One region of the Xanthomonas tesorieronis genome, then DNA from elsewhere that is predicted to be linked to it. Evidence: predicted binding sites of a transcription regulator. Region 1 holds the regulator's gene; the other holds the start of a gene.
What was found. The regulator FliA, encoded in region 1, starts transcription of late flagellar genes. The targets are predictions, from matches to a motif close to TAAAGTTTNNCNNNCNNNGGCCGATAA.
Positions count from the first base shown of each region.

Region 1 (14,687 bases):
CGCCGCTGCTGATGGGCAGCCTGCGCTTCTCCGGCGCGGCGCTGATCCCCAAGTTCGACCGGCTCAACCCGATGGCCGGGCTGACCCGGCTGTACGGCCCGGAAAGCCTGGCCGAACTGTTCAAGTCGCTGCTGCGCATGGGCTTCGTCGGCGGCGCCGCGGCGCTGTGCATCTCCAACAACGTGGACGGCCTGCGCAGCCTGATGCGTCAGCCGCTGGAGACCGCCATCGGCGACGGCCTGGGCTTCACCCTGCGCCTGCTGCTGTACACCGCCGGCGCGCTGGCGCTGCTGGCCGCGATCGACGCGCCGTACCAGAAGTGGAACTACACCCGCAAACTGAAGATGACCCGCGACGAAGTGCGCCGGGAAATGAAGGAGAGCGAAGGCAGCCCGGAGGTCAAGGGCCGCATCCGGCAAATGCAGATGCAGCTGTCGCAGCGGCGGATGATGGAGGCGGTGCCCAGCGCCGACGTGGTGGTGGTCAACCCCACCCACTACGCGGTGGCGCTGAAGTACGAGAGCGGCCGCATGCGCGCCCCGACCGTGGTCGCCAAGGGCGTGGACGAACTGGCCTTCCGCATCCGCGAACTCGGCGAGCAGCACCGCGTCGCAGTGGTGTCTGCGCCACCTTTGGCACGCGCCTTGTATCGGGAAGGGCAACTCGGCAAGGAAATTCCCGTGAGACTGTATTCGGCGGTGGCGCAGATCCTCTCCTACGTGTACCAACTGCGCGCCTGGCGCAGCGGGCCGATGCCGCCGTTGCCGCCGCTGGAGGTCGATGAATTCGGCCCGGGGAGCAAGCCATGAGCCAGCCCGCCGCGCAAATGAACACGCGCAAGATGATGGACATGATCAAGCACGGTCTCGGCGCGCCGCTGATCGTGATGGCGATGCTGGCGATGGTGGTGGTGCCGCTGGCCGCGCCGGTGCTGGACGCCCTGTTCACCTTCAACATCGCCATTTCGCTGATGGTGCTGCTGGCGGTGGTCTACGTGAAGCGGCCGCTGGAGTTCAGCATCTTCCCGATCGTGCTGCTGATGACCACGATGCTGCGCCTGGCGCTGAACGTGGCCTCCACCCGCGTCATCCTGATCAACGGCCAGGACGGCCACGGCGCCGCCGGCAAGGTCATCGAGGCCTTCGGCCAGTTCGTGATCGGCGGCAACTACGCGGTCGGCATCGTGGTGTTCGCGATCCTGACCATCATCAACTTCGTGGTCATCACCAAGGGCGCCGGGCGCGTGTCGGAAGTGACCGCGCGCTTCATCCTCGACGCCATGCCCGGCAAGCAGATGGCGATCGACGCCGACCTCAACGCCGGCCTGCTGACCCGCGAGGAAGCCAAGGCCCGCCGCGAGGAAGTCCGCGAGGAAGCCGACTTCTACGGCTCGATGGACGGCGCCAGCAAGTTCATCCGCGGCGACGCCATCGCCGGCATCCTGATCCTGTTCATCAACCTGATCGGCGGCATGGCGGTCGGCGTCCTGCAGCACGGCATGCCGGTGGCGCAGGCCGCGTCCACCTATACGCTGCTGTCGATCGGCGACGGCCTGGTGGCGCAGCTGCCGGCGCTGCTGGTGTCCTCAGCGGTGGCGATGCTGGTCACCCGCGCCTCGCGCTCGCAGGACATGGGCGCCTCGATGATGGGCCAGGTGTTCGGCCAGCACAAAGCGCTGGCGGTGGCCGCGGCGATCCTGGGCCTGGTCGGCCTGGTCCCGGGCATGCCCAACGTCGCTTTCTTGACGCTGGCGCTGATCCTGGGCCTGCTGGCCTGGAAAATGTGGAAGCGCAGCCTGCTGCCGGAAGAAGCCAAGCCCGACCCGGCGCAACAGGCCGCCACGGCCGGCGCGCAGGCCAATGCCGAATTGGGCTGGGACGAATTGCGCCCGATCGACCCGCTGGGCCTGGAGGTCGGCTACCGCTTGATCCCGCTGGTGGACAAGACCCAGGGCGGCGAGCTGATGGCGCGGATCAAGGGCGTGCGCCGCAAACTGACCCAGGACATCGGTTTCCTGGTGCCGCCGGTGCATATCCGCGACAACCTGGAACTGCCGGCCAATGCCTACCGCCTGCTGGTGCACGGCGTGCCGGTGGCCACCGCCGACATCCACCCCGACCGCGAACTGGCGCTGGACCCGGGCGGCGCGCTGGGCAAGATCGACGGCATCGCCGGCAAGGACCCCGCCTTCGGCCTGGACGCGATCTGGATCCAGCCGCACCAGCGCGCCCAGGCCGAGACCATGGGCTACACCGTGGTCGATCCGGCCACGGTGATCGCCACCCACCTGTCGCACCTGATCCGCGAGCACGCCCCGGAACTGCTCGGCCATGAAGAGGTGCAGCAGCTGCTGGCCACGCTGGCCAAGAGCGCGCCGAAGCTGGTCGAGGACCTCACCCCGAAGGCGCTGCCGCTGTCGGTGGTGGTGCGCGTGCTGCAGAACCTGCTGATCGAGAAGATCCCGGTGCGGCAGCTGCGCAAGATCGTCGAGGCGCTGGTCGAGCACGCTCCGCAGAGTCAGGAACCCGGCGCGTTGACCGCGGCGGTACGCAATGCGCTGGGCCGCTTCATCGTCCAGGAAATCGCCGGCATGGCCCCGGAACTGCCGGTGTTCACCCTGGCCCCGCAATTGGAACGTGTCTTGCAGGACTCTACCCAAGGCAACGGTGCCGCGCTGGAACCCGGCCTGGCCGAGCGACTGCACCAGAGCCTGGCCGAGTGCGTCAGCAAGCAGGAAGCGCGCAACGAGCCGGCGGTGGTGCTGGTCCCGGCGCAAGTCCGCGCCGCGCTGGCCCGGTTGGTCCGCCACAGCGTCCCCGCGCTGTCGGTGCTGTCCTACAGCGAGGTGCCGGAAGACAAGCGGCTGAAGCTGGTCGGGACGATCAGCTGACAGGCAGGGATTGGTGATTTGGGATTCGGGATTTGCAACAGCGGACCCGGCGAGCGGAGAGAGACGGCAATGAAGCGATCGAAGACAAGCAGAGCAAGGCGACCGGATACCAGCCACGTAACGGCGGCATCCGCGACCAATCCCCAATCCCCACTCCCGAATCCCGGTTTCCACCCATGAAGATCAAACGCTTCGTAGCCCCCGACATGCGCACCGCGTTCCGCATGGTCCGCGACGAGCACGGCCCGGATGCGGTGATCCTGTCCAACCGGCGCACCGACGAGGGCATCGAGATCGTCGCCGCCAGCAACTACGACGAAGCCCTGGTGCAGCAGGCGCTGGACGCGGCGCGCCCGGAAGAGGCGGCGCCGCGGCTGCAGGTGTCGGCCGCCAATCCGGCGCCGCGCGCGGCCAAGGCCGCCGCCAACCCGGCGATGGCGATGATGGCCGCGATCAGCGAGCGCCGCGCCCCGGCCAGCGCCGGCGGCACCGCCAGCATGGCGCAGGCCGCGCCGGCGCGGCCGCTGACCCAGCCCGCCGCGATCGCCGCCTCGGCGATGCCCGCCGGCACCGCGCCGGCGCCGAGCCGCCCCGCCGCCGCGCCGCGGGCCCCTGCCCCGGCGGCCGCCGACGCGCCGTTCGCCGAATTCCGCATTCCCGAGGACGTGTTCCGCAACGCGCCGATCAGCGTGCCGATGCCCAGCCCGTTCCCCGCCCCGGCTGCCGCTTCCGCCGCGGTCGCGGTCGCCGCCGAGGTGCCGGCCTGGCTCGAAGACATCGCCGCCGTGTCGCTGACCCCGGCCGCCGCGCCCAGCGCCGCCAACGTCGCGCCGCCGCCGGCCGCTGCGCCTGCGGCCAGCGCCGGGATCCCGGCGCCGCCGACGCTGGCGCCGGTACCGAACTTCCCCGCCGCGCAGAACGACGAACAATTGACTCAGCTGCGCGACGAACTGGCGCTGATGCGGCAGATGATCGAGCGCGAGATGAACCGGCTCACCGACGAACGCCTGCGCGGCTCGCCGGTTCGCGCCCAGGCGCTGGAGCTGATGGACGACTACGGCTTCGACAGCGGCCTGACCCGCGACGTGGTGATGCAGATCCCCGCCGACCTGGAGCTGCACCGCGGCCGCGGGCTGATGCTGGGGCTGCTGTCCAAGCGCCTGCCGATCGCCGCGCTGGACCCGATCGAGGAAGGCGGCGTGATCGCCCTGATCGGCCCCACCGGCGCCGGCAAGACCACCACCATCGCCAAGCTGGCCTCGCGCTTCCTGGAGCGCCATGCCGCCCGCGACGTGGCCCTGGTCACCACCGACACCATCCGCGTCGGCGGCCGCGAACAGCTGCACAGCTACGGCCGCCAGCTCGGCATCGCCGTGCACGAGGCCGACAGCGATGCCGCCCTGCAGCAACTGCTGGAGCGCCTGCGCGACTACAAGCTGGTGCTGATCGACACCGCCGGCATGGGCCAGCGCGACCGCGCCCTGGCCGCACAGCTGCACTGGCTGCGCGCCTCGCGAGTGGTCCGGTCCTTGCTAGTACTCCCTGCCAACGCTCATTTCTCCGACCTGGACGAGGTGGTGCGCCGGTTTGCCGGCGCCGATCCGCAGGGGGTGATCTTGACCAAGCTGGATGAAACCGGGCGGTTTGGCAGTGCCCTGTCGGTGGTCGCGGACCACCGGCTTCCCATCACCTGGGTGACCGATGGTCAGCGCGTGCCGGACGACCTGCACCGCGCCAACGCCGCCAGCCTGGTATTGCGCCTTGAAGATTTGCGGCGCGCTGCCGATAAGCCCTGTACTCCGGAGCAGAACCATGCCGTCGCGTGATTACGCCAATCTGACCAATGCCTTCCCCCTGTCGGCAACGCGCAGCGAACCGCTGGGCCCGGTGCGCACGATCGCCGTGACCGGCGGCAAGGGCGGCGTCGGCAAGACCAACATCTCGGTCAACCTGTCGATGGCGCTGGCCGACATGGGCAAGCGCACCCTGCTGCTGGACGCCGACCTCGGCCTGGCCAACGTCGACGTGCTGCTCGGGCTGACCCCCAAGTTCACCCTGGCCGACCTGGTCGCCGGGCGCTGCACCCTGGAAGAGGTGCTGGTCGACATGCCCAACGGACTGATGGTGGTGCCCGCCGCCTCCGGCCGCCGGCACATGGCCGAGCTGCCGCCGGCCCAGCACGTCGGCCTGGTCAACGTGTTCTCCGAGCTCAAGCGCGAGCTGGACGTGATGATCATCGACACCGCCGCCGGCATCACCGACAGCGTGCTGACCTTCTGCCAGGCCGCGCAGGACGCGGTGGTGGTGGTCTGCGACGAGCCGGCCTCGATCACCGACGCCTACGCGCTGATCAAGGTGCTGTCGCGCGAACGCGGCGTGGACCGGGTGCAGATCGTGGCCAACATGGTCCGCGACCTCAACGAAGGCCGCCTGCTGTACGACAAGCTGAGCCGGGTCTGCGAGAAGTTCCTCGGCGACGTGTCGCTGAACTACCTGGGCTGCGTGCCGCAGGACGACTGGCTGCGCCTGTCGGTGCAGCGCCAGCAGCCGGTGGTCAAGGCCTACCCGTCCAGCCCGTCAGCGCAGGCGATCGCCGAGATCGCCCGCCGCACCGCGCGCTGGCAGGCGCCGACCGTGCCGCGCGGCAACGTCGAGTTCTTCGTCGAACGGATCATCCAGCGGGGGGTCGCCGCATGAACGCCGCCGCCCACTACCGCGCCGTGCAGCGCAACAGTTCCAACGACTACATCGCCCAGCATTCGGACCTGGTGCGGCGCATCGCCCACCACCTGGCGGCGCGGCTGCCGGCCAGCGTGGAGATCGACGACCTGATCCAGGCCGGCATGATCGGCTTGATCGAGGCCTCGCGCAGCTACGACGCCGACCAGGGCGCCTCGTTCGAGACCTACGCCTCGATCCGCATCCGCGGCTCGATGATCGACGAGATCCGCCGCGGCGACTGGGTGCCGCGCTCGGTGCACCGCCGTGCCCGCGACGCCGCCTCGGCGATCCGCAAGATCGAGCAGAGCACCGGCCGCGCCGCCGCCGCCAACGAAGTGGCCGCGGCGATGGACATGCCGCTTCCCGAATACCTGCGATTGATGGAAGATGCCGCGCGCGGCCAGGTGCTGAGCCTGGAGTCGCGGGTCGAAGACCACGGCGAACTGGACACCATCGCCAAGGGCGGGCCCAATCCGCAGCAGATGCTGGAGCGCAGCGAGTTCGGGCGCGAACTGGGCAAGGCAATCGCGCAGCTGCCCGAGCGCGAGCAGTTGGTCCTGTCGCTGTACTACGAACAAGAATTGAACCTGAAGGAAATCGGCGCGGTGCTCGGTGTCAGCGAGTCGCGCGTCTGCCAGATCCACGGCCAGGCCACGGTACGCTTGCGCGGACGCTTGAAAGCGTTCGAAGCGGCGGACGCCGGCCTGGAAGACGAAGAATAAGACCCAAGGGAGTTAGCGGTGAACAAGAACATGCGGATTTTGATCGTGGACGATTTCTCGACGATGCGGCGCATCGTCAAGAATCTGCTCGGCGATCTGGGCTTCACCAACACTGCAGAGGCCGAAGACGGCAACAGTGCGCTGGCGGCACTGCGCTCGGCACCGTTCGAGTTCGTGGTCACCGACTGGAACATGCCCGGCATGACCGGCATCGATCTGCTGCGCAACATCCGCGCCGACGACAAGCTCAAGCACCTGCCGGTGCTGATGGTGACCGCCGAGGCCAAGCGCGAGCAGATCATCGAGGCCGCGCAGTGCGGCGTGAACGGCTACATCATCAAGCCGTTCACCGCGCAGACGCTGCAGGAGAAGCTGGGCAAGATCTTCGAACGCCTGGGAGCGACCGCCTGATGGAAGCCACCGCCGAACGCAGCGCCCTGATCGAACGCCTGCAAGGTGCGCTGGACGCACTGGAGCGTGGCGACGAAGCCGCCTGGCGCAAGGAAATCGACACGCTCGCCGCCTGGCGCACGCGGCCGATGATGCAGGGCCTGAGCCGGCTGGCGCGCGACCTGGGCCAGGCGCTCGGCGAGCTGCCCACCATCCCCACCGAAGCCGGCGAGCTGGACGACGCCTGCTCGCGCCTGGACCACGTGGTGGCGATGACCGAGCAGGCCAGCCACCGCACCCTGGACCTGGCCGAGGAATGCCGCGCGCTGGCCGACCAGCTGCGCGCCGGCGGCCTGACCGGCGACCAGGGCGAGATCCTCGACAAGATCCGCCACAACCTCACCGAGATGGCCCTGGCGCAGAGCTTCCAGGACCTGACCGGGCAGATCATCCGCCGCGTGGCGACCATCGTGCGCCGCGTGCACGAGGGGTTCGGCGCGCTCGGCCTGCCGCCGAAGGAAGACAAGAAACCCGACGGCAGCCTGGCCGGCCCGGCGCTGGCCGGACTGGACCGCCACGGCGTGTCGCAGAACGACGCCGACGACCTTCTGTCCGGACTGGGGCTGTAATCCGATGAGCGCCGTGCCCGACGACATCGCTGCCGACTTCATCATCGAGGCCCAGGAAATCCTGGACCGGCTCGGCGAGCAGCTGGTGTCGCTGGAGCAGGCACCCGAGGACAGCGACCAGCTCAACGCGGTGTTCCGCGGTTTCCACACGCTCAAAGGCGGCGCCGGCTTTCTGGCGATCACCCCGATGGTCGAGCTGTGCCACGCCGCCGAGGACACCCTGGGCCAGGCCCGCGCCGGCCAGGCCACCCTGCAGGCGCGGCACTTCGACGCCGCCCAGCAGTCGCTGGACTACCTGCAGTCGATGCTTGACGCGTTCGGCAGCGGCAACGAACCGCCGCGCGCGCCGCAGCAGCTGATCGCGCAGTTCGCCACCAGCGGCGAAGAGACCGCCGCGCCCAGCGCCAAGCCTGCCGCGGCGGCGCCGGCGCCGGCCGCGGGCGGCAACAGCGACCTCATCGACGACGACGAATTCGAAGCGCTGCTCGACCAGCTGCACGGCGGCGCCGCGCCGGCCGCGCTACCGGTGCCGGCCGCCGCGCCGCGGCCGGTGCCGAGCGCCAAGCCCGCCGCGGCGCCGGCCAAGGCCGCCGAACCCGAACACACCGTGCGCGTGGACACCAAGCGCCTGGACGCGATCGTCAACCTGATCGGCGAACTGGTGCTGTCGCGCAACCGGCTCAAGACCCTGCGCGTGCGCCTGCGCGACGAAGAACTGGATCGCGCGGTCAGCAGCCTGGACATCGCCACCTCGCGCCTGCAATCGGCGGTGATGCGCACCCGCATGCAGCCGGTGGGCAAGGTGTTCTCGCGCTTCCCCAAGGTCGCGCGCGACGTCGCCCGCTCCCTCAACAAGGAAGTGGACCTGGAACTGATCGGCGCCGACACCGAACTGGACCGCAACCTGGTCGAGGCGCTGGCCGATCCGCTGGTGCACCTGGTGCGCAACGCGATCGATCACGGCATCGAGACGCCGGCGCTGCGCGAAGCCACCGGCAAGCCGCGCGGCGGCCACGTGCGCCTGTCGGCGCAGCAGGAAGGCGACTACGTCAGCATCGAAGTGCAGGACGACGGCGCCGGCATCGACCCCGAACGGCTGCGGCAGAAAGCGCGCGAAAAGGGCCTGATCGATCCGGAGGCCGCCGCCCGCCTGACCACCGAGGAATGCCTGCACCTGGTGTTCCTGCCCGGGTTCTCGACCAAGTCCGAGGTCACCGACATCTCCGGCCGCGGCGTCGGCATGGACGTGGTGCAGTCGCGCATCCGCGAACTCAGCGGGCAGATCCAGATCCAGTCCGAACTGGGCCGCGGCAGCCGCTTCCTGATCCGCGTGCCGCTGACCCTGGCGATCCTGCCGACCCTGCTGGTGCAGGCCGGCGACACCGTCTATGCGCTGCCGCTGGCGCGCGTGGTGGAAGTGCTGCACGCGCCGCGCCGCGCACTGGGTTGGTTCGACGGCCGCGCCGTGCTCGACCGGCAATCGCACACCTTGCCGCTGGTGGACCTGCGCCAGTGGTTGAACATCGAAGCCCCGGAACTGCCGCTGCTGACCGTGGTGGTGCTGCAGGCCGGCGAATCGCGCATGGGCCTGGTCGTGGACCAGGTCCGCGGCCGCGAGGAAGTGGTGATCAAGCCGCTGCCGCGCGCCCTGCGCGGCCTGCCCGGCTACGCCGGCGCGACCCTGATCGGCGATGGCCGGCTGGCGTTGATCCTGGATGTGGACGGGTTGAAGGCCTGAAAGGCCGGGATTGGGGATTGGGGATTGGGGATTGGGGATTCGATGCCGGTCACGGTGCGGATCGCTGCTGGCGGTTCGATGCCCGAAGTGTCATGGGTCAGCCGGTAAGTTCAACGGCGGTTTCCCGTCGCGCTTTCTGTAGGAGCGGCTTCAGCCGCGACGCCTTCCCGGTAGAGCGTCGCGGCTGAAGCCGCTCCTGCAAGGGTGCCGCGCGCTCGCCAAATTCACGGCGCGACTGCCGCCGGCTGGCCGCCTCGAATCCCCAATCCCGAATCCCCAATCCCGGCCCCACCCCCATCAAGTCCCAAGCCCGCTGGCCGATACCTCCTGCATGGACAAACTCAGTCTCATTGGCTTGCTGTTGGCGATCGCCTCGCTGGTCGGCGGCAGCATCCTCAAGGGCGCCGGCGTTTCGGCGCTGTGGTCGCCGGCCGCGTTCGTGATCGTGATCGTCGGCACCGTCGCCGCGATCCTGGTGCATACCCCGCCAGCGGTGTTCAAGCGCGCGTTCCAGATCGCCAAGTGGATCCTGCATCCGCCGGCCAGCGATCGCCAGGCGCTGCTGCAGCAGATCGTGGAGTGGAGCAACATCGCCCGCCGCCAGGGCCTGCTCGGCCTGGAGAACCAGGTGCAGCAGCAGCACGACCCGTTCGTGCGCAAGGGCCTGCAGATGCTGGTCGACGGGGTGGAGCCGGAATCGATCCGGCACATGCTGGAAATCGACCTGGACGGCCAGGAACACTGCGACCTGGCCGCGGCCAAGGTGTTCGAAGGCATGGGCATCTATGCGCCGACGCTGGGCATCATCGGCGCGGTGCTGGGCCTGATCGCGGTGATGAAGAACCTCGCCGACCCGAGCAAGCTCGGCCACGGCATCGCCGCCGCGTTCACCGCCACCATCTACGGCATCGCCTCGGCCAACCTGCTGTTCCTGCCGATGGCCAGCAAGCTCAAGAGCGTGATCAAGCACAGCAGCGGCGAGCGCGAAATGATCATCGAAGGGCTCATCGCCATCGCCCAGGGCGAGAACCCGCGCAACATCGAATCGAAACTGGCCGGCTTCTTGCATTGACCCACGACTATGGCCCGCAAGCGTCAGCACGAAGATCACGTCAACCATGAGGCATGGGCCATCCCCTATGCCGATCTGATGACGTTGCTGCTCGCCTTTTTCGTGGTGATGTACGCGCTGTCCACGGTCAACGAGGCCAAGTACCGGGTCATGGCCGACGCGATGAGCACCGCCTTCGGCGGCGCGCCGCGGACGATGAGCCCGGTGCAGGTCGGCGATCACCTGATGCAGGGCCAGGGCGGCGCGCGCCCGACCCCGATCAAGTCCAGCCCGGCGCTGTCCCTGCCCGACCCGAACCGGCTGCCCTCGGCCTCGCCGCTGCGCTCGTCCGGCGCGCTGCGCGACGAGGACCAGCTGCGGCGCGCGCAGCGCCAGCTCGACGGCATCGCCGACCGGCTCGGCGCCGCGCTGGCGCCGCTGATCCAGAAGAAGCTGATCACCGTGCGCCATGCCGGGCTGTGGATCGAAGTGGAGATCAACAGCGACATCCTGTTCGGCTCCGGCTCCGCGTCGCTGGACCAGAGCGCCCGCGCCACCCTGGCGCAGTTGGCGCAAGTGCTGGTGCCGGTGCCCAACGGCGTGCGCGTGGAGGGCTATACCGACAACACCCCGATCGCCACCCTGCAGTTCCCGTCGAACTGGGAACTGTCGGCGGCGCGCGCGGCCAGCGTGGTGCACCTGTTCGCCGACCAGGGCCTGCAACCCTCGCGGCTGTCGATGATCGGCTACGGCGAGTTCCGCCCGCGTGCCGACAACGACAGCCAGGCCGGCCGCAACGCCAACCGCCGCGTGGTGCTGGTGATCCTGGCCGATGCCGGCGGTCCCGACAGCGGCAGCGACGCGGCGCCCGTCGCCGCGGCCAGCGCGCCGTCGCCGCAAGACCGCTTGACCGATACCGCCGGCGCCGCGCCGGCGCCCCCGCTACATGCCGCTGCAGCGGCTGCCGGCACTGCCGGCCAGTCGCGCGCGGTACCTGCCGCCATTGAAGGAGTGAACTGATGCGCATCTGGGCGATTGCCAACCAGAAGGGTGGCGTGGGCAAGACCACGACCACGCTGGCGCTGGGCCGTGGCCTGGCCATGCTCGGCCACCGTGTGCTGATGCTGGATCTCGATCCGCACGCCTCGCTGACCCGCGCCTTCGACGTGCCGCAGGACCCGCCGCCGAGCGGCGTGCTGGACCTGTTCGCCACGCCGCCGAGCGACCTGGCCGCACTGGCCCGCGACAGCGCCATCGAGCGCCTGAGCTACGTCTGCGGGCAGACCGCGCTGGCCACGCTGGAGCGGCGCAGCGCCAACCAGCCCGGGCTGGGCCTGGCGCTGCAGCAGGCCATGACGCGGCACGCCGGCCAGCACGACTACATCCTGCTCGATTGCCCGCCGACCCTGGGCCTGCTGATGATCAACGCGCTGGCCGCGGCCGACCGGGTGATCATCCCGACCCAGGCCGAGCCGCTGGCGCTGCACGGCCTGGCCAGCATGGTGCGCACCGTGGACATGGTCGAGCGCTCGCGCCGCCGCCCCCTGCCCGCCTCGATCCTGCCGACCCTGTTCGACAAGCGTACCCGCGCCGGCAACGACACCTTGCGGCAGATGCAGGACAGCTACGGCGAGCGGGTCTGGGAAGACGCGATCCCGGTCGACACCAAGATCTGCAACGTCAAGGCGTTGACGGTGGCCGGCGTCCCCGGCGACTACCCCGGCCGCGGCCTGGCCGCCTATCGCCGCGCGCTGGAATGGCTGATCGCCAGCGACGCCACGCCGATGGAGCAGGCCGCATGAACACGCCCGGGGTCATCGACGACTATCTGGAAGGCCTGCTGCACGACGTGATCGCCGAAGAACGCGACAGCGAACGCCAGGCCACGCTCGCCGCCGCCAGCCCCGCACCGGCGCCGGAACCTGCGCGCGCCGTCGAGGCGCCAGCGCCGGCGGGTGCCTCCGCGGAGGAGATCGCCACCGCCGTGCTGGCCGAAGCCGATACCGATCCGGCGCTGGCCGGGATCATGTCGCAGCCGGCGCTGGCGCCAAAGCCGGCCGGCCCGACTCCGGAAGAACTCGCCGCCGCCGTGTTGGCCGAAGCCGACGCCGATCCGGCGCTGGCCGGCATCATGTCGCAGCAGGCGCTGGCGCCCAAGCCGGCCGGCCCGACCCCGGAAGAACTCGCCGCCGCCGTGCTGGCCGAAGCCGACGCCGATCCGGCCCTGGCCGGGATCATGTCGCAGCAAGCCCTGGCACCCAAGCCGGCTGGCCCGACCCCGGAAGAACTCGCCGCCGCCGTGCTGGCCGAAGCCGACGCCGATCCGGCCCTGGCCGGGATCATGTCGCAGGAAGCCCTGGCGCCGAAGCCAGCCGGCCCGACCCCGGAAGAAATCGCCGCCGCGGTGCTCGCCGAAGCCGACTCCGATCCGGCCCTGGCCGGCATCATGTCGCAGCAGGCGCCATCCGCCGCCGAGCGTGAGGCCGATCTCGAGGTGGTCGCGGCGATGGAGATGCAACGCGCCGCCACGGCGCCGCGCGACCTGGCCGCCGAGGACGATGCCGCCGCCGCGCGTGCGGTCAAGCGCCCGCCGATGGCGGTGCCGCCGGAACGCCGCGCCGAGGCCGAGCGCGCGCAGGCCGCCGGTTCGCGGCTGCCGCCCAACCTGCAGGCGTTCATGGCGCCGAGCGCCCACCACGAAGCCTCCCCGCACCAGCGCCGCGCGCCGGACCGCAGCACCCGCTGGCTGCGCCTGCGCTGCGGCGAACAGGCCTATGCGCTGGAGCTGCTGAAGGTGCAGGAAGTAGTGCTGCCGGTGCCGCTGCTGGCGCTGCGCGGCACGCCGACGGCGATGCTGGGGATCATGAACCTGCGTGGCCAGGTGGTGCCGGTGATCGACCTGGGCATCCACCTGGGCTCGGCGCCGATCGAGATGGACATGCAGACCCGGGTGGTGGTGCTGGAAGAGAACGGCGAAACCCTGGGCCTGCGCGTGTCCGCGGTCGAGGACGTGGCCAGCCTCACCGACCAGCAGATCGAGCCGCCGGACAACGCCCGCATCTGCCGCATCTCCAACCACCTGTTCCGCGGCGTGGCGCGGCTGGGCCCGCAGCCGATGATCCTGCTCGACGCCGAGCAACTGCTGCACTGAACGCGTAAAGACAAGCCTGCAATGCCTGCGCACATGCGCGGCGCCTGCAACAAAGGCGGCTTGTACCGACAAGCGCCCTGCAACACGTGGTGCCGCGCGCGCGCTGGCGCCGCGCGGCCGCTGGCCGCCTGCGGCGTGGTCCACCCCGGCCCATGCCAGCGACGACGCGTCACGGCCGCGGCGGCCGGCAACTGCCAACCCTGCCCCACTTTCCCGATGCGCCGCTAAAGCTTCCCGCGCATTGGCCGTTATCTGCCCTAGAACCATTCCGTGCGGAGCGATGATGAGCACAGTGACCCTCGGCGAAGATCTCGGCATCGAGACCAGCGCCGACCTGAAACAACGGCTGACCCCGTTCCTGGCGTCGGACGACGAGCTGCAGTTGGACGCCGGCGAGGTCCGCCGCATCCATACCGCATCCGTGCAGGTGCTGTGCGCATTCGTCGATGCGCGTCGGAAAGACGGCAAGAGCACGGTGTTCGCAACCTGCAACGACACGTTCCGCGACGCGGCACGCCTGCTAGGGGTCAGCGCATCGCTTGGCCTTCCCGCAACCCCTGACAACCTGAAATCTGTGGAGAACGCCGCATGAGCGCACGTATCTTGGTGGTGGACGATTCGGCGTCGATGCGCCAAATGGTCTCCTTTGCCCTGACCTCGGCCGGTTTCGCGGTCGAAGAAGCCGAAGACGGCCAGGTCGCCCTCGGCCGCGCCCAGGGCCAGCGCTTCAACGCGGTGGTCACCGACGTCAACATGCCGAACATGGACGGCATCTCGCTGATCCGCGCGCTGCGCCAGCTGCCGGACTACAAGTTCACGCCGATGCTGATGCTGACCACCGAGTCGGCGGCGGACAAGAAGTCCGAAGGCAAGGCCGCCGGCGCCACCGGCTGGCTGGTCAAGCCGTTCAACCCGGAACAGCTGATCGCCACCGTCCAGAAAGTCCTGGGCTGATTTCCTCTCCACCCTTTTTCCGGATTTCCCGCCCATGAGCATGGACCTGCAACGTTTCCACGCCACCTTCTTCGAGGAAAGCCGCGAAGGGCTGGACGCGATGGAAGCCGGATTGCTGTCGTTGGAAGAAGGCAACCGCGATCCCGAAACGATCAACTCGGTGTTCCGCGCCGCGCACTCGATCAAGGGCGGCGCCGCCACCTTCGGCTTCGAGGCGATGGCCGGTCTGACCCACGTGCTGGAGACGCTGCTCGACGAACTGCGCTCGGGCAAGCGCGACGTCGAAGCGCATGCGATCGATGCGATCCTGGGGTCGGTGGACGTGCTGCGCGCGCTGCTGCGCGAAGCCGAGCACGGCACCCCGGCCGATCCGGTCGCGGTCAAGGCCGTGCACGATCGCCTGCAGCAAGCCCTCAACGGCAATGCCGCCGCCGCGCCCGC
Region 1 covers NZ_CP162490.1:2,717,851-2,732,537, forward strand. The annotation lists gene flhB (flagellar biosynthesis protein FlhB) at 1-809, shown strand, start outside; gene flhA (flagellar biosynthesis protein FlhA) at 806-2,890, shown strand; gene flhF (flagellar biosynthesis protein FlhF) at 3,067-4,716, shown strand; gene AB3X08_RS11635 (MinD/ParA family ATP-binding protein) at 4,703-5,587, shown strand; gene AB3X08_RS11640 (RNA polymerase sigma factor FliA) at 5,584-6,333, shown strand; gene cheY (chemotaxis response regulator CheY) at 6,352-6,744, shown strand; gene AB3X08_RS11650 (protein phosphatase CheZ) at 6,744-7,352, shown strand; gene AB3X08_RS11655 (chemotaxis protein CheA) at 7,357-9,090, shown strand; gene AB3X08_RS11660 (flagellar motor protein) at 9,422-10,162, shown strand; gene motD (flagellar motor protein MotD) at 10,172-11,161, shown strand; gene AB3X08_RS11670 (ParA family protein) at 11,161-11,943, shown strand; gene AB3X08_RS11675 (chemotaxis protein CheW) at 11,940-13,292, shown strand; gene AB3X08_RS11680 (STAS domain-containing protein) at 13,576-13,884, shown strand; gene AB3X08_RS11685 (response regulator) at 13,881-14,246, shown strand; gene AB3X08_RS11690 (chemotaxis protein CheA) at 14,281-14,687, shown strand, end outside.

Region 2 (14,687 bases), 900 kb from region 1:
GCGGTAGATCTCGCGCTGCTCGCCGTTGAGCAATGCCAGTGCCTCCTTAGTCTTGAGCTGGCGAGACAGATCGAGCACGCGATTGTGCAGCGCCATGTAGCGGTCGAACTTGGCCGAGAATTCCTCGTACAGCGCGCGCTCTTCGGACGAGGAGATCAGTTTGACGTAGCTCTGTCGGCTCTTGCCGAAGCTTTCGACGGTGCGCTGCATGCGCGCGTCGTAGTCCTGCATCTCGGCCGGGTTCTCGGTAATGACGTGCTGCAGTTCGTACAGGCGCAGCTGGGTGAAGCCGGCATTCATCTCCTGGATGTTGCGCACGCTGGGCAGCCAGTTGCCGGCAATGTCGGTGGACGATGCGTTGATCTTGGACATTTGCAGCATGGCGAAGCCGCCCATGCCGAGCATGAGCAGCAGTACCAGGCCGAAGCCCAGGCCGATGCGCGTTGCGATTTTCATGTTGCCGAACATAGAGGTGGTCTCTGGTAGCGGGAGGCGATTCCACGCATGGGCGCGGGCCGGTACAGTGGTAGGTGGATCAAAAGCTGTCGAAGTGGAGTTCGTCCGGGGCGGTCACCAGCGCCAGCCCGGCCTCGCCGTAGGTGCGCGGCCGGGCGTGTGCGGCCGCTTTCCTGCCGCCGCCAGTGCGCGCCACGCCGACCGGCCGGCGCGCCGGCGCCAGATAGTTGGTGCGGAAGAAGCCCATCAGCTGCTGCAGCTGTTCGGCCTGGCCGCTCATTTCCTCGGCCGTGGCGGCCAGTTCCTCGGAATTGGCCGCGGCCTGCTGAGTGGTCTGGTTGAGTTGGCCGACCGCGCCATTGATCTGGCTCACGCCCGAGGTCTGTTCCTCGGAGGCGGCGGTGATCTCCTGCACCAGGTCGGAGGTGCGGCGGATCGACGGCACCATCTGCTCGAGCAGCTTGCCGGCGTTCTCGGCCAGCTCGACGCTGGAGCTGGCGACATCGCCGATCTCCTGCGCGGCGATCTGGCTGCGCTCGGCCAGCTTGCGCACTTCCGCGGCGACCACGGCGAAGCCCTTGCCGTGTTCGCCGGCGCGCGCGGCCTCGATCGCCGCGTTCAGCGCCAGCAGGTTGGTCTGGTAGGCGATGTCGTCGATGATGCCGATCTTCTGCGCGATCTGCTTCATCGCCGCGACCGTGGAGCGCACCGCCTCGCCACCCTCGCTGGCCTCGCGCGAGGCCTTGGCGGCCATGCCGTCGGTGACCTTGGCGTTCTCGGTGTTCTGCGCGATCGACGCGCTCATCTGCTCCAGCGCCGCGCTGGTTTCCTCAACGCCGGCGGCCTGCTCGCTGGCCGCCTGGCTCAGCGACTGCGCGGTGGCGCTGACCTGCTCGGAGGCGCTGGCCAGCGCCTCGGCGTTGACGTTGACCTCGCCGACCACCTGCGCCAGGCGCGAGACGGTGGCGTTGAGGCTGTCGCACAGTTCCTTCAGCTGGCCCTGGCAGGCGACGTCGGCGGTGCGGGTCAGGTCGCCGTCCTCGATCGCCTTGAGCACCTTGCGCACCTCGTCGATCGGACCGATCACCGTGTCCAGGGTCTGGTTGACGCCGGCGACGATGCGGCGGAAGTCGCCGTGATGCAGGCTGGCATCGGCGCGCACGTCCAGGCGGCCGGCCGCGGCCGCGTCGACCAGCAGGTCGGTGTCGCGGATCAGCGCGCGCAGGTTGGTGCGCACCTGTTCGACGGTGTCGTTGATGAACGCCTTCTTGCCCGGGAAACGCTGCAGCGGTGCATCGAAGTTGCCGCGGCCGAACTCGGCGATGCAGGCCATCGACTGTTTCTTGACCGCGATGTGCCCGGCGACCATGCGGTTGATGCCGTCGGCCATGCTGCGGAAGTCGCCATCGAAGCGGGCGCTGTCGATGGTCACGTCGATATCGCCGGCGTCGTGCTCGGCGGACATGTGGTTCATCTGCGCGATCAGTCCCAGCAGGTTGCGGCGCACCTGTTCGATGGTGTCGTTGATGAACGCCTTCTTGCCGGGGAAGCGCTCCAGCGGCGCCTGGAAGTTGCCGCGGCCGAACTCGGCGATGCAGGCCATGGCCTTCTTCTTGGTCGCGATGTGGTCGCCGACCATGCGGTTGATGCCTTCGGCGATGGCGCGGAACTCGCCTTCGAAACGCTGACCGTCGATCACCACGTCGATGTCGCCGGCATCGTGTTCGCGGGTCATGCGCCCGATCTCTTCGCTGAGCAGGCGCACGCCCGACTGCACTTCGCGCAGCGCCAGCAGGATCTCGCAGGCCTGGTCGTTGCGCACCGTCGGCATCACCACGTCGAAGTTGCCGCGGGCGAAGCGCGCCAGGGTGGTGGTGGCGATGCCCAGCGAGCGCGAGATCGCATACGCCACGTAAGCGAGCACCGCGCCGCCCAGGATCGCCGTGGCGACGGCCAGTGCCAGCACCTGGCCTGGCGGCAGCGCCAGCGCGAAACCGGCCACGCTGGCTGCCAGGGGCAGCAGCGCGGCGACACAGCAGCCAGTCCATAGCTTTGCGGAGAGTGAGGTGGCGTTGGACATGACGGTGTACCTATGGCTGTTGGGTTGGCGCGTCCCGGCCGTGTCGCGGCCGATTCCGGGTGGCGGTTGCGGGGTCAGAACGTTTCGAACGCGGTTTCGTCCAGCCGTGCCGCCGCCGGACTGTTGCCGGCGAAGGCGCGCAGGCGCGGCGCCCGCGCTACCGGCGCTGGCGTGCGCCGCGGCAACGGGGTCGGGACGGACGCGGCAGTGGCCGGGTTGGTCTTGAAGAAGTTCATGAGCAGTTGCAGTTGTTCTGCCTGGCTACTCACTTCTTCGGCCGTGGCGGCCAATTCTTCAGCGTTGGCGGCCGATTGCTGCGTGGTCTGGTTGAGCTGGCCCACTGCGCAGTTGATCTGGCCGACGCCGGAGGTCTGTTCCTCGGAAGCGGCGCTGATCTCCTGCACCAGGTCGGAGGTGCGGCGGATCGACGGCACCATCCCGTCGAGCAGGCGCCCGGCGCTTTCCGCCAGGTCCACGCTGGACCCGGCCACGTCGCCGATCTCGTGCGCGGCGACCTGGCTGCGCTCGGCCAGCTTGCGCACTTCCGCGGCGACCACGGCGAAGCCCTTGCCGTGCTCGCCGGCGCGCGCGGCCTCGATCGCCGCGTTCAGCGCCAGCAGATTGGTCTGGTAGGCGATGTCGTCGATGATGCTGATCTTCCTGGCGATCTCCTTCATCGCCGCGACCGTGGCGCGCACTGCTTCGCCGCTCTCGGCGGCTTCGCGCGAGGCCTTGGCGGCCATGCCGTCGGTGACCTTGGCGTTCTCGGAATTCTGCGAGATCGAGGCCGTCATCTGCTCCAGCGACGCACTGGTCTCCTCCACGCCAGCCGCCTGTTCGCTGGCCGCCTGGCTCAGCGACTGCGCGGTGGCCGACAGCTGCTCGGAGGCGCTGGCCAGGGTGGCGGCGTTGCCGTTGACCTCGTTGACGATGCCGGTGAGCTTGTCGATGGTGGCGTTGACGTAGCGCTGCATGTCGGCGAAGGCGCCTTCGTAGTGGCCCTGCACCTTGCAGCTCAGGTCGCCCTCGGCGACCGCGCCCATCACCTTGATCACGTCGCCGACGCTGCGCAGGTTGCCGCGCGCCTGCTCGATGGTGTCGTTGATGAAGGCCTTCTTGCCGGGCAGCTGCGCCAGCGGCGCGTCGAAGTTGCCGCGGCCGAACTCGGCGACCACGCCCATCGCCAGTTTCTTGACCGCGATGTGTGCGGCGACCATCTGGTTGATGCCGTTGCCCATCGCGCCGAAGTCGCCCTCGAACTTGGCGGTGTCGATGACCACGTCGATGTCGCCCCTGTCGTGCTCGGCGGACATGCGATTGATCTCGGCGATCAGGTGCTTGAAGTTGCCGCGCACGTGTTCGACGGTGTCGTTGATGAAGGCCTTCTTGCCGGGCAGCTGCGCCAGCGGTGCGTCGAAGTTGCCGCGGCCGAACTCGGCGACCACGCCCATCGCCAGCTTCTTGACCGCGATGTGCGCGGCCACCATCCGGTTGATGCCGTCGCCCATGGCGCGGAAGTCGCCTTCCAGCCTGGCGGTGTCGATGGCCACGTCGATGTCGCCGGCGTCGTGCTCGGCGGACATGCGGTTGATCTCGGCGATCAACTGCTTGAAGTTGCCGCGCACGCGCTCGATGGTGTCGTTGATGAAGGCCTTCTTGCCGGGCAATTGCGCCAGCGGCGCGTCGAAGTTGCCGCGGCCGAATTCGGCGACCACGCCCAGCGCCAGTTTCTTGACCGCGATGTGCCCGCCGACCATGCGGTTGATGCCCTCGGCCATGCCGCGGAAATCGCCCTGGAACTGCGCGCTGTCGATGACCGCGTCGATCTCGCCGGCCTCGTGCTGGTCGGACATCCGGCGCATTTCCGCGATCAGCCCGGTCAGGTTGCGGCGCACCTGCTCGATGGTGTCGTTGATGAAGGCCTTCTTGCCGGGGAACGCGGCCAGCGGCGCGGCGAAATTGCCGCGGCCGAATTCGGCCACGCAATCGATCGCCTGCTTGTTCACGCCGATGTGCCCGGCGACCATCGCGTTGATGCTGACCGCCAGGTCGCGGTGGGTGCCGGGCCAGCGCGCCGGATCCAGCGCCGCATCGCACTCACCGGCGGCGTGCGCGCTGGCCATGTGGCTGACGTCGGCATGGAACCGGCGCAGGTCGGTCTGTGCGGTGCGCAGCAGCTGCGCCACTTCGTTGTCGGTTGCGGCGGTTGCCGGCACGATGTGCTCCAGGTCGCCGCCTACCAGCGCGTCCAGCCCGGCGGTGGCCAGGTTCAGCGTGCGCGCCGCGGCGAGCGCGGCCCAGCCCAGCAGGCCGGCGCCGGCCAGCGTCGCGACCGCGACCAGCGCCAGCGCGGCGCCCTGCGCGAGCGGAAGGAGCAGCGCCGTGGCGGCGGCAGCGGCGGGCAGGGCGACGGCGATGGCCGCGGTGTTCAATAACGTGGTCGCGATCCGTGAGCGATGAGACATGGCAGCGATTCCTGGCTAGCGTCTATGGGTGGTGTGGGTGCGCAACGCACCCGGCGGGGCGGTGTCAGGCCGCCAGCGCATCGGTGGAAGGTTCGACTTGCGACAGCAGCGAGGGCACATCCAGGATCAGCGCGACGCCGCCGCTGCCGAGGATGCTCGACCCGCTGATGCCCTTGACCCCGGCGAACACCTTGGACAGCGGCTTGATCACGGTCTGCCATTCGCCCAGCAGCGTGTCCACGACCAGGCCGAAGCGCTGCGCGCCCTGGCGGATCACCACGATGCTCTCGCGCGGCGGCGGCGCGCCGGCGATGCCGAACAGCGAACGCAGGCGCACGTACGGCAGCACCCCGCCGCGCAGGTCGATGTAGTCGCTCTGGTAGTTCGGCGCGAACTCCACGCATTCCTCGACCACGTCCAGCGGCACCACGAACACCGACTTGCCGACGCCGACCTGGAAGCCGTTGATGATCGCCAGGGTCAGCGGCAGCCGCACCGAGATGGTGGTGCCCACGTCCTGCTGGCTGCTGATGTCCACGCTGCCGCGCAGCGCGGTGATGTTGCGCTTGACCACGTCCATGCCGACGCCGCGACCGGACAGGTTGGTGACCTTCTCGGCGGTGGAGAAGCCCGGCTCGAAGATCAGCGCGAACACCTCGCGGTCGGACAGGCTGCGGCCGGGCTCGATCAGGCCGCGCTCCAGCGCCTTGGCCAGGATCCGGTCGCGGTTCAGGCCGCCGCCGTCGTCGCTGATCTGGATGACCACGCTGCCCGAATCGTGGAATGCGTTGAGCCGCACCGTGCCGCGCACCGGCTTGCCGCGCGCCTGGCGCAGTTCGGCCGGCTCGATGCCGTGGTCCATCGCGTTGCGCACCAGGTGGGTCAGCGGATCGGCGATCTTTTCCACCACCGACTTGTCCAGCTCGGTGTCCTCGCCGTTGACCACCAGCACGATGTCCTTGCCCAGTTCGCGCGCCACGTCGTGGACCACGCGATGGAAGCGGCTGAAGGTGGCGCCGATCTTGACCATGCGCAGCTGCAGCGCGCTCTCGCGCACTTCCTCGACCAGGCCGGCCAGGATCGAAGTGGATTCGAGCAGTTGCGTGTCGCCGGTGCGCTGCGCGTTGGCGCCGGTGCTGGCGACAGCGATGATCAGTTCGCCGACCAGGTCGATCATGCGGTCGAGCTTGTCGGCATCGACGCGGATCGAGCCGCCCTCGCTGCGCGCGGCGGCGGGTGCCGCTGCGGCCGCTGCGGCCTTGGCCGGCGCGGCGGGAGCGGCGTGCGCGGGGGCAGCCGCGGCAACGGGCGCGGCCGGCGCAGCCGCCGGTTCCGGGCTGCCGAAGTTGGCGAAGTCGTCGGCGTGGCCGTGGCCGGCGGCCTCGGCCACCAGCAGCGGCAGCTCCAGATTGGCGGCATCGCCGTGCGGATCCACCGCCAGCACCTGCAGCTCGCAGTCGTCGCGGACGAATTCGAAGATGTCCTCGATCGCGGCCTGCTTCGCGTCGGAGCGCAACAGGATGTCGAAGCCCAGATAACAGGCTTCCGGATCCAGCTCCGGCAGCGCCGGCACGCGCTCGTGGCGGGTGCGGACCGCTTCCAGCGTGCCCAGGCTGCGCAGGCAGCGGATCAGGTGCAGCGGCGAGTTGCCGAAGCGCAGCGCATCGCTGAACAGTTGCAGCGAGATCCGCCAGTAGCCGGTGTGCGCCGCGGCGGTGGGCGCGACTGCGGCGGCGGCCGCCGGCGCGGCGGCCGGTTGCAGGTAGGTCTGCAGGCGCGCCAGCAACGGCTCGCCCTCGGCGGCGAGCACCGCTGCGTCGGTCTTGGCGCCGGCCGCGGCTTCCACCAGCGCGCGGATGTGGTCGCAACAGGCCAGCATCAACTGGATCAGCTCCGAATCCAGCGCCACTACGTGTTCGCGCACCAGATCCAGCACGCTTTCCACGACATGGGTGAAGCCCACCAGTTGCGCCAGGTCGAACAGTCCGCCGGAACCCTTGATGGTGTGCGCGGCGCGGAAGATGGCGTTGACCGCGTCCGGACCGGCTTCGCCGCGTTCGGCTTCCAGCAGGTTGCGTTCCATGTCCTCGAGCAGTTCGCGGCTCTCGGCGATGAAGGTCTGCAGCAGCTTAGCGAGATTCATGGGCATGGGGTTGGCGCCGATCAGTGGAAGGTGTCGCTGGCGCCGGGCGCGAGCGTGTCGTGCAGGCCGAGCAGCTCGAGCGCGTCGGTGACCGGCGCGCTGCAGCCGTCGAACTGGAACGGCCGGCCCAGCGCGCGCAGCGCGGCCTGGGTGGCGAGCAGCAGCTGGATGCCGGTGGCGTCGATTTCGGTGACCGCCTGCAACTGCAACTGCAGGCCGCCGGGGTGTTCCAGCGCCGGCAACAGCAGCGGCTTCAGTTCGCCGGCGCGGCGGATGGTCATGTCGCCGTCCAGGCTCAGTTGCAGCGGCGGGGGCGGGGCGTCGGGGAGTTTCGAGCGCATGGCATGTCTCCGATTCGAGCGGTGGAACGGCGAAAGAGCGGCTGCGGCACGATGTGAAGGCGGCGTGCAGGTGCGGTGTAAGCAGATATCGGCGCCTTTCAGGAATATTTAGGCCGAATGCCACATTTGTCTCGCTAACCCTTGACATGGATGAGCGGTTCAGATGCAAAACCGGAAATGCATTCCAGATGCCTGCGCGTCGCTGCCTGGCGAGGGACTAGATGCATGCGCCATGCCAGTGCATGGCGGCCGCGACGCAACGGAAACGGCCGGAAACCGGCCGTCGTTCTTCACGCGGATAAAGGAGCGCCGGGGAGCCGGCGCGTGGCGCGCGCCTCTCGGGCGCGCCGGTGCCGCCGGCTCAGCGGGGCGACAGCGCTGCGAGCAGGCCGCGCGCGGCATTGAAGCGGTCTGCGGCCTCGGGCAGCGGCAGCTTCAGTTTCAGCTTGTCCGGCCCGTCCATCGCGTACAGCTTGGGCTGCTTCTGGATCATCTGGATGATGGTCATCGGATCGACGTTGGGCTTGGCCTCGAACACGATGCGCCCGCCGTTCTCGCCCAGTTCCAGCTTGCGGATGCCCAGGGTGTTGGCCTGCAGCTTGAGCTCGGCGATCGCGAACAGGTGCTTGACCGCATCCGGCAACAGGCCGAAGCGGTCGATCATCTCCACCTGCAGTTCGCGCAACTGCTCGCTGTCGCGCGCGCTGGAGATGCGCTTGTACAGGGTCAGGCGGGTGTGCACGTCGGGCAGGTAGTCGTCGGGGATCAGCGCCGGCACATGCAGTTCCACCTCGGCGCCGCGCGCTTCCTCGCCTGCGTCCAGGTCCGGCAGCTTGCCCTGGCGGATGCTGCGCACCGCGCGTTCCAGCAGTTCGGTGTACAGGCTGAAGCCGACCTCGGCCATCTGCCCGCTCTGGTCCTCGCCGAGCAGTTCGCCGGCGCCGCGGATTTCCAGGTCGTGGGTGGCCAGGGTGAAGCCGGCGCCGAGTTCGTCCATCGAGGCGATCGCGTCCAGCCGCTTCTGCGCGTCGCTGGTGATGCTGCGCCGGTCCGGTACCAGCAGGTAGGCGTAGGCGCGGTGGTGCGAACGGCCGACGCGGCCGCGCAGCTGGTGCAGCTGGGCCAGGCCGAAGCGGTCGGCGCGGTTGATGACGATGGTGTTGGCGTTCGGAATGTCGATGCCCGATTCGATGATCGTGGTCGACAGCAGCACGTTGAAGCGCTGCTTCTGGAAATCCAGCATCACCCGTTCCAGCTCGCGCTCGGGCATCTGCCCATGGGCGATGCCGATGCGCGCTTCGGGCACCAGCTCGCTGAGCTCGCGCTGCATGCGGCCGATGCTTTCCACGTCGTTGTGCAGGAAGTACAGCTGGCCGCCTCTGCTGAGTTCGCGCTGGAACGCCTCGCGCAGCAGCGCGTTGTCCCAGGCGGTGACGAAGGTCTGCACCGCCAGCCGGTTCGGCGGCGGGGTGGCGATGATCGACAGGTCGCGCAGACCGGCCATGGCCATGTTCAAGGTGCGCGGGATCGGCGTGGCGGTGAGCGTGAGCAGGTGCACGTTGGCGCGCAGCGCCTTCAGCGCTTCCTTCTGGCGCACGCCGAAGCGCTGTTCCTCGTCGACCACCACCAGGCCCAGGTCCTTGAACTTGACGTCCGGCTGCAGCAGGCGGTGGGTGCCGATGATCACGTCGATGGTGCCGTCGGCGACTTTCTCCAGCTCGGCCTTGATCTCCTTGGCGCTCTTGAAGCGCGACAGCACTTCGACCCGCAGCGGCCAGTCGGCGAAGCGGTCGCGGAAGTTGCGGTAATGCTGTTCGGCCAGCAGCGTGGTCGGCACCAGCACCGCCACCTGCTTGCCGGCGCTGGCCGCGGCGAACGCGGCGCGCACCGCGACCTCGGTCTTGCCGAAGCCGACGTCGCCGCAGACCACGCGGTCCATCGGCTGGCTGCTGCCCAGGTCGCGCAAGGTGGCCTCGATCGCGGCCAGCTGGTCGCCGGTCTCCTCGAACGGGAAGCCGGCGGCGAACGGCTCGTACATCGCCCGGTCCACCTGCAACGCCAGGCCGGCGCGGGCGCGGCGCCGTGCCTGGATCTCGAGCAGTTCGGCGGCCACGTCGCGCACCTTTTCGGCGGCGCGGCGCTTGGCCTTGCTCCATTGCTCGCCGCCCAGCGAATGCAGCGGCGCGGTCTCGGCCGAGGCGCCGGAGTAGCGGCTGATCAGATGCAGCTGCGCGACCGGCACGTACAGGCGGTCGCCCTTGGCGTATTCGATTTCCAGGAACTCGCCGGGCATGCCGCCGGCATCGAGCACAATCAGCCCGCGGTAGCGGCCGACGCCGTGGTCCTCGTGCACGATCGGCGCGCCTTCGGTCAGCTCGCCGAGGTCGCGGATGATCGCTTCCGGCTCGCGCCCGGCGCGGCGCGTGCGCCGCGGCTGGCCCGCACGCTCGGGGAACAGCTGGCGCTCGGTGAGCACCGCGATGCGTGGGTCGTCGAGGGCGAAGCCGTCGTCCAGCGGGGCGACCGCGATGGCAAAGCGTGCAGGTGCTACGTCGGCATCGAGCCCCTCTTCCGTCGGCGACCGAAGGGAGTCCTCGTGGGAGAGAGGGGTTGGGGTGAGGGTACGACCGCTCGGGTTCTGCGTTTGCGTAGATTTGGACGAACCTGCCGAACCCGCCTTCTTCGCTCCCGACCGCGCGAGCGCCGCACCCTCATCCGGCGCTTCGCGCCACCTTCTCCCCCACGGGGACTCCCTTCGGTCGCCGGTGGGAGAAGGGAGGAAGCTCGCGAAGTTCGGGATCACCTCCGGCTTCAGGTCCGCCGCGGCCAGCACTTCGAGCAACGCCTCGCGGCGGCCTGGCGAGTCGGCAGCGATCAGCACGCGGCCCGGGTAGCTGCCGAGGAAGCTCTTCAGCGCCGCGGCCGGGGCGGTGTCCTTGGCCGCCACCGGCAGCGGCGGCAGCGGCTGGTCGCCCAGCGCCTGCGCCTCGTCGATGCGCGCGTGGTCGGCGGCCCATACCTCGATGCGCGGCAGGCCGTTGAGCTTTTCGCGCAGCGTGTCCGGCGCCTGGTACAGCTCCTCGGGCGCCAGCAGCGGGCGCTCCACGTCGTGGCGGCGCTGCTCGTAGCGGTTCTGGGTGTGCGCCCAGAACGCGTCGGCGGCGGCGCCCACGCCCGGCGCGAGCAGCGGCAGCACCGACGCGCCCAGATAGTCGAACAGGGTGGCGGTGGTGTCGCGCGCCGCGGCGCCGGCGCCGCGCGCTTCCTGGAAGAACAGCGGCAGGTAGTACTCGATGCCCGACGGCGCCAGCCGCGCCTTCAGGTCCTGGTACAGCGCGCTGCGCCGGGTGTCCACGTCGAAGCGCTCGCGCAGCGTGGCCAGCACCCGCTCCACGCTGGCATCGTCCATCGGCACTTCGCGGCCGGGCAGCATCTTCACCGCCTGCACGTGGTCCAGCGAGCGCTGCGATTCCGGATCGAAGGCGCGGATCGAGTCGATGTCCTCGTCCAGCAGTTCGATCCGCAACGGCGTGTCCGAGCCCATCGGGTACACGTCGAGCAGGCCGCCGCGCACCGCGAAATCGCCCGGGTCCATCACCTGCGGCACGTTGCGGTAGCCGGCGCTTTCCAGGCGGCGCTTTTCCGCCTCCAGGTCCAGGCGCTGGCCCACGTGCAGGTCGAAGCTGCCGCCGACGATGTAGCGCACCGGCGCCACGCGCTGCATCAGTGTCTGCACCGGCACCACCACGATGCCCTGCTGCAGCGTCGGCAGCCGGTGCAGCGCCGACAGGCGCTGGCTGACGATGTCCGGGTGCGGGCTGAACTGGTCGTAGGGCAGGGTTTCCCAATCGGGAAACGGCACCACCGGCAGGCTGCCGTCGCCGGCCAGCAGCGTGTGCAGGTCGGCCTCGATCTGGTGCGCGCTCTGGTTGTCGCGCGCGACAACCAGCAACGGCCCGCGATGGGCCGCGGCGGCGCAGGCGATGTGCCAGGCCAGTGCGGTCGAGGACGCAGGGGCGCGCCAGAAGGCGCGGAGCTGGCCGGATTTGGGCAGCGGCGGAACGGGGAAGGAAAGAGGCGCCATTGACCGATTAGTTTAGCAAGCCGGGATTGGGGATTCGGGATTGGGGATTCGCTGGAAGGGCTCGTGTGCGCGGACACGGGCACTTGGCCCGGCAGCGGTCGCTGCGGGCGGCACCTGCTGTGAACAGGTCGGCGGCAGCGGGTGAGCCGCCGCTCGCGAACCGTGCGGGTTCGCGATCTGCAGGGAGGTCCTGCGTCTGGCGGCCGCGCGACCGCGGCCGGCTGGCTGCCTCAGTTGCCCAATTCCAGCACCACCCGCACCAGTCCCGGCGTGTCCGGATGCGGCATCGGCTGGAAGCCCAGCGATTCGGCCAGCTGCAGCATTGGCAGATTGCTTTCGAGCACGTCGCCGTAGAGCCGGTCCAGATACTTGCGCCGCGCCCACTTGACCAGCTTGCGCATCAGCTGCCGGCCCAGGCCCTGGCCGGCGACGAAGCTGCTGACCAGGATCGCGTATTCCGCCTCGCGGGTGCCGGGCGTGATCGCCGCGCGCGCCACCGCGCCGACCACCGCTTCGCCCGGCGGCAGCGGTTCGGCCGCGACCAGGGTCAGTTCGGTCTTCGGATTGGGATGGGTCAGGCGCTGCGCCATGTCCTCGGTCAGTTCCTGCACCGAATGCAGGAAGCGCTCGCGGATTTCGGTGGGCCCGAGCAGGCCGAAGGCGCCTTGCAGCGGCGCACTGTCTTCCGGCCGGATCGGCCGGATCAGCAGCTCGCGGCCGCTGGGTAAGGTGAAGTTTTCATGCCACGGAGGCATGCGGTTGCGGGTAGCCATGGCCGGATGATCCTCGACGAAGCCTGGATTCTCGCATTACCCGCGGCCGCGGCCGTGAACGCAGCGCTCACCGCGGTTGCTTACCCTGCGCATGGATTTTTCGACGAGGATGTGCCATGTCCGGCAGCGGCGATTCGCGGCGCGCCATTTTCTTCGCGCTCGGCGCCAACCTGGCCATTGCGTTGGCCAAGGGCGCGGCGGCGCTGGCCACCGGCTCGGGCGCGATGCTGGCCGAGACCGTGCACTCGCTGGCCGACTGCGGCAACCAGCTGCTGTTGCTGCTGGGCATGCGCCAGGCCAAGCGCCCGGCCAGCGCCGAATATCCGCTGGGCTACGGCCGCGCGATCTACTTCTGGTCGTTCCTGGTGGCGGTGATGCTGTTCTGCATCGGCGGCATGTTTTCGGTGTACGAGGGCGTGCACAAGCTGCTGCAGCCCGAGCCGCTGAGCAGTTGGGGCTGGGCGGTGGGGGTGCTGGGGTTCGCGCTGGTCGCCGAGGGCGTGTCGCTGCGCACCTGCCTGCAGGAGATCGCCAAGGTGCGCGGCGAGCGCTCGCTGTGGACCTGGTTCCGCGAGAGCCGCCAGGCCGAGCTGATCGTGATCTTCGGCGAGGACCTGGCGGCCTTGCTCGGCCTGGCGCTGGCGCTGGCCGCGGTGCTGCTGAGCGTGCTGACCGGCGATCCGCTGTGGGACGCGCTGGGCACCATCGCCATCGGCACGCTGTTGATCGTGGTCGCGGTGCTGGTGGCGATCCAGATCAAGGCGATGCTGATCGGGCAAAGCGTGGACCCGGCGATGCAGCGGCAACTTCATGCGTTTTTCCAGGCGCAACCGGAGATCGAACGGGTGATCCACCTGATCGCCGTGCAGCTCGGCGAGGACGTGATGGTCTCGGTGCAGGCCACGCTCCGGCAAAAGCACGATGCGGCGGCGCTGCTGGCCGACATCACCCGCATCGAGCGCGCGCTGAAACAGCGCTTCCCGACGGTGCGCTGGAGCTTCTTCGAACCCGAGCAGGGCGCCGCCGCGGTCGCTTCCGGCGCCTGAGCGGCATTGCTACAGTGGCGCCCGGTCCATCGTAGGCGACATCGCAATGAAGACCTCGAACGCCGTGCTGCTGTCCGTCGCGATCACCCTGGCGTTGGTCGCCGCGCTGGGCGGGCTGGTGCTGGGCGGCGGCTGGTGGCTCAAGCGCAGTATGCAAAGCGCGCAGCCGGTCGCCTCCTCGCCCGACGCGGCGAAGGTGGAGGTGAACGCCAACGCGGTCCTGGCGCCGTACCGGCAACGCCTGGATGCCACGCGCAGGCCGGTGGCAGTGGTGGGCCTGCAGCCGATGGCGCAGGACGATCGCCTGGCCAGCAAGGTCGGCGGCCGTCCGTACTGGACCGCGGAGAAGGCCTATCCGCGCGACACCCGCGGTCAGCCGCTGGCGCTGCTGGCGCAGATCGACCTGGCGAAGATGCCGCCGCTGCGCGGCTATCCCACGCATGGGATGCTGCAGTTCTTCATCGGCGGCGACGATTTCTATGGCGCCAATCTCGACGGCGCCACCGAGTTGGCCGCATTGAGCGCGCAACGCAATTTTCGCGTGGTGTATTGGCCGCAGTCCGATCCCTCGGCGCGGCAGGCCGAAGTGCCGTTGCCGGCCGCCGATACGCTGCCGTTCGACCCGGCGCATCCGCGGGCGATGCAGTTCAGCGTCGGCGAGGAGCCCATCGGCAGCGCCGACGTGCATTTCGAGCAAGCGCTGGGCCGGCCGTTGGACGAGGTCACCGCTGCCTACGCCAGCCGCCACGCGCTGCCGCAGGACGACGTGGACGAGGCGTTGTACGAAGCGTTGAATCGCAGCGGGCACAAGCTCGGCGGCTACCCGCAGTTCACCCAGGAGGATCCGCGCAAGCCGCAGGATGCGCAGGTGCTGTTGCTGCAGCTGGACAGCGACGACGCCATGATGTGGGGCGACAGCGGCATCGCCAACTTCTTCATCGATCCGGCCGACCTGGAACGCGGCGATTTCAGCCGGGTTGCCTACAACTGGGATTGCTATTGACTCAGTACCCCGCGTGTCGCATGCGCAGGCGCAACACGGGACGCGCTGCGCGCCGCTTCACGCCTCGCGCTTGAGCCACTCCAGGCGCGTGGATGCGCCCGCTTCGCCCAGATGCGTCTTCAGCGCCGGCAAGGCGCTGGCCAGCACCTGCTCGAACTGCCACGGCGGATTGAGCAGCAGCATGCCGCTGCCGTTGAGCCGCAGCGGCGAATCGTCCGGGCGCACCTGCAGCTCGGCCAGCAGCACCGCCTTGGCCGGCATCGCCGCGGCCTTGCGAAAGAACGGCTGCAGGCTGC
Region 2 covers NZ_CP162490.1:1,819,314-1,834,000, forward strand. The annotation lists gene AB3X08_RS07685 (methyl-accepting chemotaxis protein) at 1-456, opposite strand, end outside; gene AB3X08_RS07690 (methyl-accepting chemotaxis protein) at 536-2,536, opposite strand; gene AB3X08_RS07695 (methyl-accepting chemotaxis protein) at 2,611-4,563, opposite strand; gene AB3X08_RS07700 (chemotaxis protein CheA) at 5,066-7,144, opposite strand; gene AB3X08_RS07705 (STAS domain-containing protein) at 7,165-7,485, opposite strand; gene mfd (transcription-repair coupling factor) at 7,847-11,569, opposite strand; gene AB3X08_RS07715 (GNAT family N-acetyltransferase) at 11,800-12,342, opposite strand; gene AB3X08_RS07720 (cation diffusion facilitator family transporter) at 12,459-13,388, shown strand; gene AB3X08_RS07725 (YwqG family protein) at 13,435-14,391, shown strand; gene AB3X08_RS07730 (23S rRNA (adenine(2030)-N(6))-methyltransferase RlmJ) at 14,449-14,687, opposite strand, start outside.
Region 2: AB3X08_RS07705 (STAS domain-containing protein) is a predicted target of FliA. The motif match lies at 7,571-7,597, and genes of this name have one in related genera.